3 regions of the Streptomyces sp. NPDC001922 genome follow, and region 1 is predicted to be linked to each of the others. Evidence: predicted binding sites of a transcription regulator. Region 1 holds the regulator's gene; each other region holds the start of a gene.
The links. Region 1 encodes HrcA, which represses chaperone genes, less so after heat shock. Its sites were predicted from a motif close to TTNGCACTCNGNNNNNCNGAGTGCNAA; they were not measured.
Positions count from the first base shown of each region.

Region 2: the regulator HrcA is predicted to act here: its motif matches at 2,929-2,955, upstream of groES (co-chaperone GroES).
Region 3: the regulator HrcA is predicted to act here: its motif matches at 3,047-3,073, upstream of groL (chaperonin GroEL).

Region 1 is NZ_JBIASV010000001.1:475,994-480,568, reverse strand. It holds gene ACFYYR_RS02035 (DUF3097 domain-containing protein) at 1-636, opposite strand, end outside; gene ACFYYR_RS02030 (MBL fold metallo-hydrolase) at 670-1,407, opposite strand; gene hrcA (heat-inducible transcriptional repressor HrcA) at 1,580-2,596, shown strand; gene dnaJ (molecular chaperone DnaJ) at 2,599-3,738, shown strand; gene ACFYYR_RS02015 (nitronate monooxygenase) at 3,907-4,575, shown strand, end outside.
Region 2 is NZ_JBIASV010000005.1:254,361-258,935, reverse strand. It holds gene ACFYYR_RS11110 (ester cyclase) at 1-686, shown strand, start outside; gene groL (chaperonin GroEL) at 759-2,381, opposite strand; gene groES (co-chaperone GroES) at 2,472-2,780, opposite strand; gene ACFYYR_RS11095 (polysaccharide deacetylase family protein) at 3,215-4,273, opposite strand; gene ACFYYR_RS11090 (methyltransferase domain-containing protein) at 4,363-4,575, shown strand, end outside.
Region 3 is NZ_JBIASV010000008.1:147,962-152,536, reverse strand. It holds gene ACFYYR_RS16540 (VOC family protein) at 300-1,082, shown strand; gene groL (chaperonin GroEL) at 1,237-2,859, opposite strand; gene ACFYYR_RS16530 (cold-shock protein) at 3,457-3,660, opposite strand; gene ACFYYR_RS16525 (MoaD/ThiS family protein) at 4,074-4,352, opposite strand; gene thrC (threonine synthase) at 4,349-4,575, opposite strand, start outside.

The sequences.
Region 1 (4,575 bases):
GATGCCCACGGACGCGGGCTTCACCGCCTCCCAGATGTCGATGTAGGGGTGTCCCACGACCAGGCTGTGGGCGTCGGTGACCTGTTCGGCGATCCGCGACTCCTTGGAGCCGGGCACCAGATGGTCGACGAGGACGCCGAGCCGGGCGTCCGGACCGGGGGAGAAGTCCCGGACCACCGCCGGAAGGTCGTCGACCCCCTCCAGATACTCCACGACCACGCCCTCGATCCGCAGGTCGTCGCCCCAGACCCGCTCCACGAGCTCCGCGTCGTGCCGCCCCTCGACGTAGATGCGCCCGGCGTGTGCGACCCGGGCACGCGCTCCGGGGACGGCGATCGAGCCGGAGGCAGTGCGGCCGGTGCGGGCGGGCGCCGTGTGCGACGGGCGCACCAGGGTGACGACGCGCCCCTCCTCCAGGAAGCCGCGCGGCACCATCGGGAAGACCCGGTGCTTGCCGAACCGGTCCTCCAGCGTGACCGTTGGTCCCTCCGCCGTCTTCTCACAGCGGATCACCGCGCCGCAGAAGCCGGTCGACACCTCCTCGACCACCAGGCCGGGCTCGGCCGGAACCTCCGGGGCGGGCTGCTGCTTCTTCCACGGCGGGGTGAGGTCCGGCCCGTACTCTCTGCTGCGCATCGCCCGACAGTAGGAAGAAACGGCTGGTCGTGACTACGACACGCCGAAACGGGCCGCCAGCTCGTCCCGCTGCTCCCGGACGAAACGGGCATTCACCACCGCGCCGTGGCCGGGGACGTACAGCGCGTCCTCGCCGCCCAGGTCCAGCAGGCGGTCCAGGGCCGCGGGCCACTGGGCCGGTACGGCGTCCGGCCCGGCCTGCGGTTCGCCCGACTCCTCCACCAGGTCGCCGCAGAACAGCACGCTCGGGGCCCCGCCGGTGCCCGGTACCAGCACCGCCAGGTCGTGTCCGGTGTGGCCGGGGCCGACGTTCACCAGCACCGCCTCCCGGCCGCCGCCGAGTGCGATCGTCATCTCGCCGCTGATCAGGTGGTGCGGCGCCGCCAGCCGCTCCGTGGCCTCCGCGGCGGCGGCGGGCTCCACCCCCTGCCGCACCGCGTCGGCACGCAGGGCCTCCCGCTCCCGGTGCGAGGTCAGTAGCCGGTCCATGCCGACGGCGGCGTACACCTCCGCCCCGGGGAAGGCGTCCATCCCGAGCACATGGTCGAAGTGCGGGTGGGTGAGTGCGAGATGTGTCACCCTCCGGCCCGCCGACCCCGCTGCCTGGCGGGCCAGTTCCGCGCCTTCGCGCAGACTCGAACCGGCCTCCACCATCAGCACCGCGTCCGGGCCGTGCACCACCCCGGCGGTCATGTCCCAGACGGGCAGTCTGCGCCGTTCGACCCCCGGCGCGAGCATCTCCCAACGCGGCTCTTCCGTTGTGTGATCCATGCGACGAGGCTACGGCGGAGCGGTACGGTGACCCGCCGTCCGGCCAACACCGGCGGTGACGGCCCTTGCCCGGTTCACACCACCCCGCCGTACACTGAGGCGGGGGAAGCTGGCACTCAGATACAGCGAGTGCCAGGCAGAGGCCCACGGAACCACCACTGGAGGTGTGCGCATGCTCAGTGAACGCAGACTCGAAGTGCTGCGCGCCATCGTCCAGGACTACGTGGGCACCGAGGAGCCGGTCGGTTCCAAGGCGCTCACCGAGCGGCACGGCCTCGGCGTGTCCCCGGCCACCGTGCGCAACGACATGGCGGTGCTGGAGGACGAGGGCTACATCGCCCAGCCGCACACCAGCGCCGGCCGTATCCCCACCGACAAGGGCTACCGGCTCTTCGTGGACCGGCTGGCGGGCGTGAAGCCGCTGTCCTCGCCGGAGCGCCGGGCCATCCAGAACTTCCTGGACGGCGCGGTCGACCTGGACGACGTCGTGGGCCGCACGGTCCGGCTGCTCGCGCAGCTCACCCGGCAGGTCGCGGTGGTCCAGTACCCGTCGCTGACGCGGTCGACCGTCCGGCATGTGGAACTGCTCTCCCTCGCCCCGGCCCGGATCATGCTGGTGCTGATCACGGACACCGGGCGGGTCGAACAGCGCCTGGTGGACTGCCCGGCGCCGTTCGGCGAGACCTCGATGGCGGACCTCCGGGCCCGGCTCAACAGCCGCGTCGTGGGCCGCCGGTTCGCGGATGTGCCGCAGTTGGTGCAGGATCTTCCGGAGTCCTTCGAGACGGAGGACCGGGGCACGGTCTCCGCCGTCCTGGCGACTCTTCTGGAGACGCTGGTCGAGGAGACCGAGGAGCGGCTGATGATCGGCGGTACCGCCAATCTGACCCGCTTCGGACACGACTTCCCGCTGACCATCCGGCCGGTGCTGGAGGCTCTCGAGGAGCAGGTGGTGCTCCTCAAGCTGCTCGGCGAGGCCAAGGACTCCGGCATGACCGTACGAATCGGGCATGAGAATGCCCACGAGGGGCTGACGTCCACATCGGTCGTCGCGGTCGGCTACGGTTCGGGCGACGAGGCAGTCGCCAAACTCGGCGTGGTCGGACCGACCCGCATGGACTACCCCGGAACGATGGGAGCGGTACGCGCAGTGGCACGTTACGTCGGACAGATCCTGGCGGAGTCGTAAAAGTGGCCACGGACTACTACGCCGTACTGGGCGTGCGCCGCGACGCAGGGCAGGACGAGATCAAGAAGGCGTTCCGGCGCCTGGCTCGCGAACTGCACCCGGACGTCAATCCGGACCCGAAGACCCAGGAGCGGTTCAAGGAGATCAACGCCGCTTACGAGGTGCTCTCGGACCCGCAGAAGAAGCAGGTCTACGACCTCGGCGGGGACCCGCTCTCGCAGGCCGGCGGAGGCGGTGGCGCGGGCGGCTTCGGCGGCGCGGGCTTCGGCAACTTCTCCGACATCATGGACGCGTTCTTCGGCACCGCCTCGCAGCGCGGGCCGCGGTCCCGCACCCGGCGCGGCCAGGACGCGATGATCCGGCTCGACGTCGAGCTGGACGAGTCGGCCTTCGGCACCACCAAGGACATACAGGTCGACACCGCGATCGTGTGCACCACGTGCACCGGCGAGGGCGCGGCGCCGGGCACCTCGGCGCAGACCTGTGACATGTGCCGCGGCCGCGGCGAGGTGTCGCAGGTGACGCGGTCCTTCCTGGGCCAGGTCATGACCTCGCGGCCGTGTCCGCAGTGTCAGGGCTTCGGCACCGTCGTGCCGACCCCCTGCCCGGAGTGCGCGGGCGACGGACGCATCCGCTCGCGGCGCAGCCTCACCGTCAAGATCCCGGCCGGTGTGGACAACGGCACCCGGATCCAGCTCGCGGGCGAGGGCGAGGTCGGCCCCGGAGGCGGGCCCGCCGGCGACCTCTACGTCGAGATCCACGAGCTGCCGCACCCGGTCTTCCAGCGGCGCGGCGACGACCTGCACTGCACCGTCACCATTCCGATGACGGCGGCGGCGCTGGGCACCAAGTGCCCGCTGGAGACGCTCGACGGGCTGGAGGAGGTCGACATCCGGCCCGGCACCCAGTCCGGCCAGTCGATCCCGCTGCACCAGCGCGGCGTCACCCACCTGCGGGGCGGCGGACGCGGCGACCTGATCGTGCACGTCGAGGTGCTGACGCCGTCCAAGCTCGACCCGCAGCAGGAGGACCTGCTGCGGCAGCTCGCCAAGCTGCGCGGCGAGGAGCGGCCCTCCGGCCACTTCCAGCCCGGACAGCAGGGGCTGTTCTCCCGGCTGAAGGACGCCTTCAACGGCCGCTGAGGCCACGCCGGCCCGGTGGTTCCGACCGCCGGGCCGCGGACGCCCCGCCGGCAGCCCCGGCAGGCAACACCCGTGTCCCCGGCCGTCCTTCCGGCCGGGTGGCGCGCGCCGGACGCCGGCTCCGGGGTCCGGCCGTGCCGGGCCCGGCGGGCGTGACACCATGTGGTCATGCCCTCCGCGCTCACCGACCTCTCCCGGTACCCGATCGTGCAGGCCCCCATGGCCGGTGGCGCGTCCTGCCCCGAGCTCGTGGCCGCCGTGTCCGAGGCGGGCGGCCTCGGCTTCCTGGCGGCCGGCTACAAGACGCCGGAGGCCATGTACGAGGAGATCAAGGCGCTGCGCGGCCTGACCGGCCGGCCCTTCGGCGTCAATCTGTTCATGCCGCAGCCCTCCGTCGCCGACGCGGCCGCCGTCGACGTCTACCGCGAACAGCTCGCGGGCGAGGCCACCTGGTACGAGACCCCGCTCGGCGAGACGGACGGCAGCACCGACGACGCCTACGAGGCCAAGGTCGCGATCCTCCTCGACAACCCGGTCCCGGTCGTCTCCTTCACCTTCGGCTGCCCCTCCCGGGCCGTGTTCGACGCCTTCGCCAAGGCCGGAACCCTCACCGTGGCGACCGTGACCAGCCCCGCCGAGGCGCAGGCCGCCCAGTGGTCGGGCGCGGACGCCGTCTGCGTCCAGGGCATCGAGGCCGGCGGGCACCAGGGCACCCACCACGACGACCCGTACGCCGACGGCCCCGGGCACGGTGTCGGCCTGCTGACCCTCATCGCACAGGTCCGCGAGGCCGTCCAGGTGCCGGTCGTCGCCGCCGGCGGGCTGATGCGCGGAGCG
Region 2 (4,575 bases), on a different contig from region 1:
AGATCATCGACTGCAAGACGGACAAGATCGACGACATGAACCGGCTCATGGACACCTGGGCCGAGCGGACCCGGGGGAAGCGGACCGCTACGCACGCGGTCGTCGGGCAGGACCGGGCCGACGGGGATCACGTCGTCGAGATCATCGAGTTCCCGTCGTACGAGGAGGCGATGCGGAACTCGGGCCTGCCGGAGACGGAGCAGATCTTCCAGCAGATGGTGGCGCTCTGCGACGGCGCCCCGACCTTCACCGACCTCGATGTCGTACGGGACGAGGCGCTCAACAAGGACACGGTGCGGCGGTTCTTCGAGGAGGTGGCCGTGGCGGGGCGGCTCGATCTCGTGGACGAGCTGTTCGCCCCGGACCTGATCGACCACGACATCTCGAAGGACGTGGAGTCCACGACCGGGTCCGATGTCATCCGGCAGGACGTCACGGGCTGGCGGAGCGCCTTCGCCTTCGACTTCACGCTCGAGAGCATGCTGGCCGAGGGCGACGAGGTGGCGGCCCGGTGGACCTGGCAGGGCACGCACCGCGGCGACTTCATGGGCATCGCGGCCACCGGCAAGGACGTCATGATGACCGGCACCACCGTGTTCCGGTTCCGCGACGGACGGATACAGGAAGCCTGGTGGCACTACGACCTGCTGCGGCTGCTCCGGCAGCTGGACGCCGTGCCGATGTGACCCGCACGCGAAGAGCCCCCGCCCCCGCCGCCGAGCGGTGGGGACAGGGGCCCTTCGTGGTGCCTCGCGAGGTCAGTGCGCGTGGCCGTGACCGTGGCCGGCGTCGGCCTCTTCCTCTTCCTTCTTCTCGACCACGAGCGTCTCGGTGGTGAGGAGCAGGGAGGCGATGGACGCGGCGTTCTCCAGCGCGGAGCGGGTGACCTTGACCGGGTCGATGACGCCGGCCTTCACCAGGTCGCCGTACTCGCCGGTCGCGGCGTTGAAGCCGTGGCCCTTCTCGAGCTCGGCCACCTTGGAGGTGATGACGTAGCCCTCGAGGCCGGCGTTCTCCGCGATCCAGCGCAGCGGCTCGACGACGGCGCGGCGGACGACGGCGACACCGGTGGCCTCGTCGCCCTCCTTGCCCAGGCTGCCCTCGAGCACCTTGGCGGCGTGGACCAGAGCGGAGCCACCACCGGAGACGATGCCCTCCTCGACCGCGGCGCGGGTCGCGGAGATGGCGTCCTCCAGACGGTGCTTCTTCTCCTTGAGCTCGACCTCGGTCGCGGCGCCGACCTTGATGACGCAGACGCCACCGGCGAGCTTCGCGAGGCGCTCCTGGAGCTTCTCGCGGTCCCAGTCGGAGTCGGTGGCGTCGATCTCGGCCTTGATCTGGGAGACGCGGCCCTGCACGTCCTCCGCCTTGCCGGCACCGTCGACGATCGTGGTGTCGTCCTTGGTGATGGTCACGCGGCGGGCGGAGCCGAGCACGTCCAGGCCGACCTGGTCGAGCTTGAGGCCGACCTCCTCGGCGACGACGGTGCCGCCCGTGAGGGTGGCGATGTCGCCGAGCATGGCCTTGCGGCGGTCGCCGAAGCCCGGGGCCTTCACCGCGACGGCGTTGAAGGTGCCGCGGATCTTGTTGACCACGAGGGTGGAGAGCGCCTCGCCGTCGACGTCCTCGGCGATGATCAGCATCGGCTTGGAGCCGCCGGCCTGGATGACCTTCTCCAGCAGCGGCAGCAGGTCCTGGATCGAGGAGATCTTGCCCTGGTGGATCAGGATGTACGGGTCGTCGAGGACGGCCTCCATACGCTCCTGGTCGGTGACGAAGTACGGGGACAGGTAGCCCTTGTCGAAGGCCATGCCCTCGGTGAAGTCGAGCTCCAGGCCGAAGGTGTTGGACTCCTCGACGGTGATGACACCGTCCTTGCCGACCTTGTCCATCGCCTCGGCGATGAGCTCGCCGACCTGCTTGTCCTGGGCGGACAGACCGGCGACGGCGGCGATGTCGGACTTCTCGTCGATCGGGCGCGCGATGGCGAGCAGGTCGTCCGAGACGGCCTTGACCGCGGCGTCGATGCCCTTCTTCAGGGCGGCCGGGGAGGCGCCGGCGGCGACGTTGCGCAGACCCTCGCGGACCAGCGCCTGGGCCAGCACGGTCGCGGTGGTGGTGCCGTCACCCGCGATGTCGTTGGTCTTGGTCGCCACCTCCTTGACGAGCTGGGCGCCGAGGTTCTCGTACGGGTCCTCGACCTCGACCTCGCGGGCGATGGTCACACCGTCGTTGGTGATGGTCGGCGCGCCGAACTTCTTGTCGATGACGACGTTGCGGCCCTTGGGGCCGATCGTCACCTTCACGGTGTCGGCAAGCTTGTTGACGCCACGCTCGAGGGCGCGACGGGCGTCCTCGTCGAACTTCAGGATCTTCGCCATGGTTGCGTATGTCCTCTCAACGAACTGCGCCCCGGACGCCCGGTTGTTGAGACACGGGTTCCGGGGCGCAGATCAAAAACAGTGGGTGAATTACTTCTCGACGATCGCGAGAACGTCGCGAGCCGAGAGGACGAGGTACTCCTCGCCGCTGTACTTCACCTCGGTGCCGCCGTACTTGCTGTACAGCACGACGTCGCCTACGGAAACGTCGAGCGGAAGGCGCTTGCCGTCCTCGAAGCGGCCCGGGCCCACGGCCAGGACGACGCCCTCCTGGGGCTTCTCCTTGGCAGTGTCCGGAATGACCAGGCCGGAAGCCGTGGTCTGCTCGGCGTCCAGCGGCTGGACCACAATGCGGTCCTCGAGCGGCTTGATGGCAACCTTGGTGCTGGCGGTCGTCACGATCCGACCTCCCCCTTCGGAGATCTCACGGGGTTAACTGTCTGAGGTGGCGACCTGGTAGATCCGTCGTCGCGGGTGCCGGACCTGCCCGTCGCTGTGTAGCTGGCACTCCGTAGTGGAGAGTGCCAAAGCTGAGACTATGACGGCGTTAGCACTCAGTCAACTAGAGTGCCAACGAACCTCCGGGCGCCCCACCGGTACAGGCGGGCCGGGCACGGTCCTCCGCTGTCGGCCCGGCCTTCCGTGGGCGGGCTTGTTGCTGGTCAGAGCGGTGGGGGGCAACGCTCGGCCGCCGGGCCCGGCGTGGTGCCGGGACGCCCGGTTTCCGGCGCGGAGCCGGAGTGTCAGGACGGGGCCGCGCACCCCGGGCCGGGCGTCCGGCTGCCGTTCGCGCTGCGAACCCGCCGCCGTCGGGCGCGCGGACGCCGGGGCCCTCAGATGTAGTCCTCCAGCCTGGCCACCGCGAAGCCCTGGGCAGTGGCGGTGCGCAGCACCTCGCGGACCATGTCGGCCATGGTCCCGCCCCATTCCCCGCGGCCGCGGAAGTGCGTGAGGATGATGTCGCCCGGGTGCAGCCGGCCCCGGGTGTCGGCGAAGTCGATGCGGTCGGCGAACGCCTCCTGGGTCCAGAGCGGCACGCTGCGGACGCCGCAGGACTTGGCGGCGAGCAGCGTCTCCCGGTCGTAGTTGCCGTACGGCGGGCGGAACAGCCGCGGCCGCACGCCGAACTCCCGTTCCAGGTTCCGCTGCTGGCGGCAGATCTCCTTGTACTGGTCCTCGAAGGACAGCTCCGTCAGGTCGGGGTGGGTGAGCGTGTGGTTGTGCAGGGAGACGCCGAGCCGCTGGAGCTTCCGGAAGTAGCCGTAGTCGTCGCGCACGACGTAGTCGCTGAGGAAGGCGCTCACCGGCACGTCCAGTTCGCGGAGCATCCGGATCAGCTCCGGGTCCTTGTGGCCGCCGTCGTCGATGGTGAGGAAGACCACGCGGTCGGAGGTGGGCACACGGGTGAACACCGGGGGGAGGCCGGACCCCATCGAGAGGGAGCGCGGCGTGGCCGGCCGCGCCTTGCGGACGGGCGGGGCGGGCGCAGCGACCGGCGGGCGGAGCAGGCCCCAGCGCTGGGCGGCGCGCAGCCGGACGGACCGGGCGTTCAGCCTGCTCTCGGCGTAGATCGCCAGGTCGCGGGGGAGGTCCGGGGCCGCCGCGGGGGCCGGACGCCCGGCCGTGCGCGGGACCGGACGGCGGTCGGCGGCGGGCGCCGGGCCGGGGCGCCCCGCGCCGCGCGAGGCGGCTTCGGGGCCGTGCGCGGCGGCGGTTCCGCCCGGCGCCGACCGTCCCGGTCCGGGGTCGGGTCCGGGCAGTGGTGCGGTGCGATCGGGAGGCTGTGCGCAGGCTCCGCCGACCACGCCGACCAGGAGCAGGACCGCGGCACAGGTGGTGGACCGGAATCGACGCTCGTGAGTGTTTTTTTCATTTTGTCGTACTAGTTGCATGGCGCCGCATCCTGCCAGGGAGTCGGCCCCGCGGCGGCGCGACAGACCGTGGTGCCCGGACGGTCCCCCGCTTGGCCCACAATTGACCGGTGAACGCCCTCGACTCCTTCGCCGCCCTGCTCACCGACGAGGGCCGGGCGCTCCTCGCGGACCTGCGCGACTACGACCCCGCCCAGGAACTGGCGACCGCGACCCGGCTGCGCCGCGACCACCCCGCCGACCTGGTGTCCGCGGCACTGGGACAGGCCCGGCTGCGGCAGCGGGCGGCGGCGAAGTTCGGTGCCGAGGACGCGGCCGTCATG
Region 3 (4,575 bases), on a different contig from region 1:
AGGCTGTGCGGAAGACCTTGGAGTCGGCGTGGCGGAACACCATCGGCGTCGGTGCCCCTGGTCGGGACGGCCGCGCCCGGGGCGTTCGTCAACGGCACGGCACAGGAGACGCGCCCCGCGCATCGGTGTGGCCATTGAGGCCGGTCCGATGTGCCCCTGCCTCCGCCTCCGCCCGGGTTCGCGCCGACGCCCCGGCGGCGTGCCGAGTGGCGTCCCGGGCCGTGCGTAGGGAGGGTGGCCGAGGGGGCTGCTTGCCCACCGGCCGCCCCGGGGCGACCGGTCTCTACCAGGAGGCACCGATGTCCGAAGTCACCGCCCCGTACCAGCCCGGCACCCCGTGCTGGATCGATCTCGTGGTCCCCGACCAGCAGGCCGCGCTGGACTTCTACGGCGAGTTGTTCGGCTGGGCCGGAGAGGTCGGCCCGGCCGAGACCGGCGGGTACGCCGTCTGCACCCTGCGCGGGAATCCGGTCGCCGGGATCATGTCCGCACAGGCCATGGGCGACCAGCCCGCGCCGCCCCCGGTGTGGACCACCTACATCGCCTCGTCCGACGCCGAAGCCACCGAGCGGGCCATCGGCTCCGGCGGCGGCAATGTCATGGTCCCCACCATGGACGTGATGGACCTGGGCCGCATGCTCGTCGCGGCCGACCCGACGGGAGCCGTCTTCGGCGTCTGGGAGCCGAAGGAGTTCTTCGGAGCGGCCATCGTCAACGAGCCGGGCTCGCTGATCTGGAACGAGCTCAACACCAGCGACGTCCAGGCGTCCACCGCCTTCCTCTCCAGCGCCCTCGGCATCGAGACCACACAGATGGAAGGCGCGGAGAGCTATTACGCGATCTCCGCCCAGGGACGTACCGTCGGCGGGCTCCAGCCGCTGAGCGACCGGATGCCGTCCGGCACGCCCTCGCACTGGCTCGCCTACTTCTCGGTGGAGGACGTGGACGCGACGGTGTCCAAGCTGTCCGCCGCCGGAGGCACGGTGCTCAAGGCGCCGTTCGACATGGTGGCCGGCCGGATGGCCGTCGTCGCCGACCCGCAGTCGGCGGCCTTCGCGGTCATCGCCCCGAAGCCCATGTGAGCTGTCGGAGCCCGGCCCCTCCCGGAGACCGCACGTCCCGACGGCCCCTCCGAGAACTCCCCGGAAGCTCCCCGGGAAACGCCCGAGGGCGGCACCCGCGATGGGTGCCGCCCTCGGTCCGTACAGCTGTGAACAGCCGATCCGTCGAGACGGATCAGAAGTCCATGTCACCGCCCGGCATGCCGCCCGGAGCGGCCGCGGCGGCCTTCTCCGGCTTGTCGGCGATGACGGCCTCGGTGGTGAGGAAGAGCGCCGCGATGGAGGCGGCGTTCTGCAGCGCGGAGCGCGTGACCTTGGCCGGGTCGATGATGCCCTCGGCGACCAGGTCGACGTACTCGCCGGTCGCGGCGTTGAGGCCGTGACCCGGGGTCAGGTTGCGCACCTTCTCCACGACGACGCCGCCCTCGAGACCGGCGTTGACCGCGATCTGCTTCAGCGGGGCCTCGAGCGCGAGCTTGACGGCCTGCGCACCGGTGGCCTCGTCGCCCTCGAGCTCGAGCTTCTCGAACACGGAGACGGTCTGCAGCAGGGCCACGCCACCACCGGCGACGATGCCCTCCTCGACGGCGGCCTTGGCGTTGCGCACCGCGTCCTCGATGCGGTGCTTGCGCTCCTTGAGCTCGACCTCGGTCGCGGCACCGGCCTTGATGACGGCCACGCCGCCGGCCAGCTTCGCGAGGCGCTCCTGGAGCTTCTCGCGGTCGTAGTCCGAGTCCGAGTTCTCGATCTCGGCGCGGATCTGGTTCACGCGGCCCTGGACCTGCTCGCTGTCACCGGCACCGTCGACGATGGTGGTCTCGTCCTTGGTGATGACGACCTTGCGGGCGCGGCCCAGCAGGTCGAGACCGGCGTTCTCCAGCTTGAGGCCGACCTCCTCGGAGATGACGGTGCCACCGGTGAGGATGGCGATGTCGCCGAGCATGGCCTTGCGGCGGTCACCGAAGCCCGGGGCCTTGACGGCAACGGACTTGAAGGTGCCACGGATCTTGTTGACGACCAGGGTGGACAGCGCCTCGCCCTCGACGTCCTCCGCGATGATCAGCAGCGGCTTGCCGGACTGCATGACCTTCTCCAGCAGCGGAAGGAGGTCCTTCACCGCGGAGATCTTGGAGTTGACGATCAGGATGTACGGGTCGTCGAGCGACGCCTCCATACGCTCCATGTCGGTGGCGAAGTAGGCGGAGATGTAGCCCTTGTCGAAGCGCATGCCCTCGGTGAGCTCGAGCTCGAGCCCGAAGGTCTGCGACTCCTCGACGGTGATGACGCCTTCCTTGCCGACCTTGTCCATCGCCTCGGCGATGAGCTCGCCGATCTGGGTGTCGGCGGCGGAGATGGAGGCGGTCGAAGCGATCTGCTCCTTGGTCTCCACGTCCTTGGCCTGCTCGAGCAGCTGGGCGGAGACGGCCTCGACGGCCTTCTCGATGCCGCGCTTGAGGGCCATCGGGTTGGCGCCCGCGGCAACGTTGCGGAGGCCCTCGCGGACCAGCGCCTGGGCGAGGACGGTCGCGGTCGTCGTGCCGTCACCGGCGACGTCGTCCGTCTTCTTCGCGACCTCCTTGACCAGCTCGGCGCCGATCTTCTCGTACGCGTCCTCGAGCTCGATCTCCTTGGCGATGGAGACACCATCGTTGGTGATCGTGGGGGCGCCCCACTTCTTCTCGAGGACGACGTTCCGGCCCTTGGGGCCGAGGGTCACCTTGACGGCGTCGGCGAGCTGGTTCATCCCGCGCTCGAGGCCGCGCCGCGCTTCCTCGTCGAACGCGATGATCTTGGCCATGTGAAGTGGTCCTCCCGGACGTCGGGGGTCCCTGGCACAGGGTGCAAGGGGCGGATTGCTCCGGACCGCGCTGGCGCCCGCGACGGACGGCCTGCACACCTGGTGGTTTCCTTGTCCCACCCGGCCTGCGGGCCTCACCGACCCGGTCCTTCTGTCACTCTCAACGTCAGAGTGCTAACGCCAATGATTAGCACTCGACCCCCTCGAGTGCAAGCGCCTATAGGGCTTCCATGGGGGGTGGCGGTCGGGCGACAGGTGGGAGCGAGCACCCCGGAAGGGGCTCCATGGGGGGTGGCGGCCGGGCGACAGGTGGGAGCGAGCACCCCGAAGGGGCTCCATGAGGGGTGGCGGCCGGGCGACAGGTGGGAGCGAGCACCCCGAAGGGGCTCCATGAGGGGTGGCGGTCGGGCGACAGGTGGGACAACGCCCGCAGGGCTTCCCTGAGGGCCGGCGGTCGGGCGACGGATGAGAGACCCCCAAGCCCGTCGAGACGCGAGCCCGCCCGCCGACGCGCCGCACCCGACGCGGAGGTCGGAACAGAAGCGGGCCCGCTCCCCGGGGGGAAGCGGGCCCTGCGCTGCAGTCAGTCGGCGCGTATCAGCCGGCTACACGGACCATGTCCGCCTGCGGCCCCTTCTGGCCCTGCGAGATCTCGAACTCGACCCGCTGGCCCTCCTCGAGGGTGCGGTAGCCGTCCATCTGAATCGCGCTGTAGTGCACGAAGACGTCCGCACCACCGTCGACCGCGATGAAGCCGTAGCCCTTCTCCGCGTTGAACCACTTGACGGTGCCCTGAGCCATCCCTAACTCCCCTATTACTGGCCCTTGCACAGGACCGCACTCCGCGGACCCGGGTCAGACCTCACCTCCCGACAGGTAGGAGGTGTGCGCCGTAACGCGTCGACCGCGGCTGAATGTATCCGCACAGATGCCCTCTGCAACAGGTCAAACGGACGAGAATTCTGAGCAGGGCCGCAGGGAGCTATCCCCTGAATCACCGTGAAGTCAGGACAAGTTGGGTCAGACAAACGGGCATCAACGCGACAAATCGCACGCACACTTCGGGCACATCTTGTCGCGTTCTCATATGCGTTCGGCAGAGCGGCCGGTGGGGGATCGCTCAACTGTACCGCGATCAACCACACAGAATGGCCCCCTCCGTTTCTCTTACGGAAGGGGCCATTCCTATTACGCAAGGTTCTTGCGTTTATGGTTCAGCAGCCGCCGGCGACCGCCGGAATGATCGATACACCCGCACCGTCCGGCGTGGCCGTCTCCAGGCCCTCGCTGAAACGCACGTCGTCGTCATTCACATAGACATTCACGAATCGACGCAGCTTGCCGGTGTCGTCGAGCACCCGGGCACCGATGCCCTGGTGGTTCTTCTCCAGGTCCGCGAGCACCTCGCCGAGAGTCGCGCCCTCGGCGGGCACCTCGGACCGGCCGCCGGTGTACGTACGCAGGATCGTGGGGATTCGAACGTTGACGCTCATGCGAGGCCTGCCTCTCGGAACGAGTCAAGGGTGGGGCGGATGGTCGCGGACGGGCCCGTCGTCGGAGCCACGGCGTCCAGGGTCTTGAGGCCGTCACCGGTGTTCAGCACCACGGTCTCCTCGGCCGGGTCGATCCGCCCGGCCTCGATCAGCTTCCGCAGCACGCCCACCGTCACACCGCCCGCGGTCTCCGCGAAGATGCCCTCGGTGCGCGCCAGCAGCT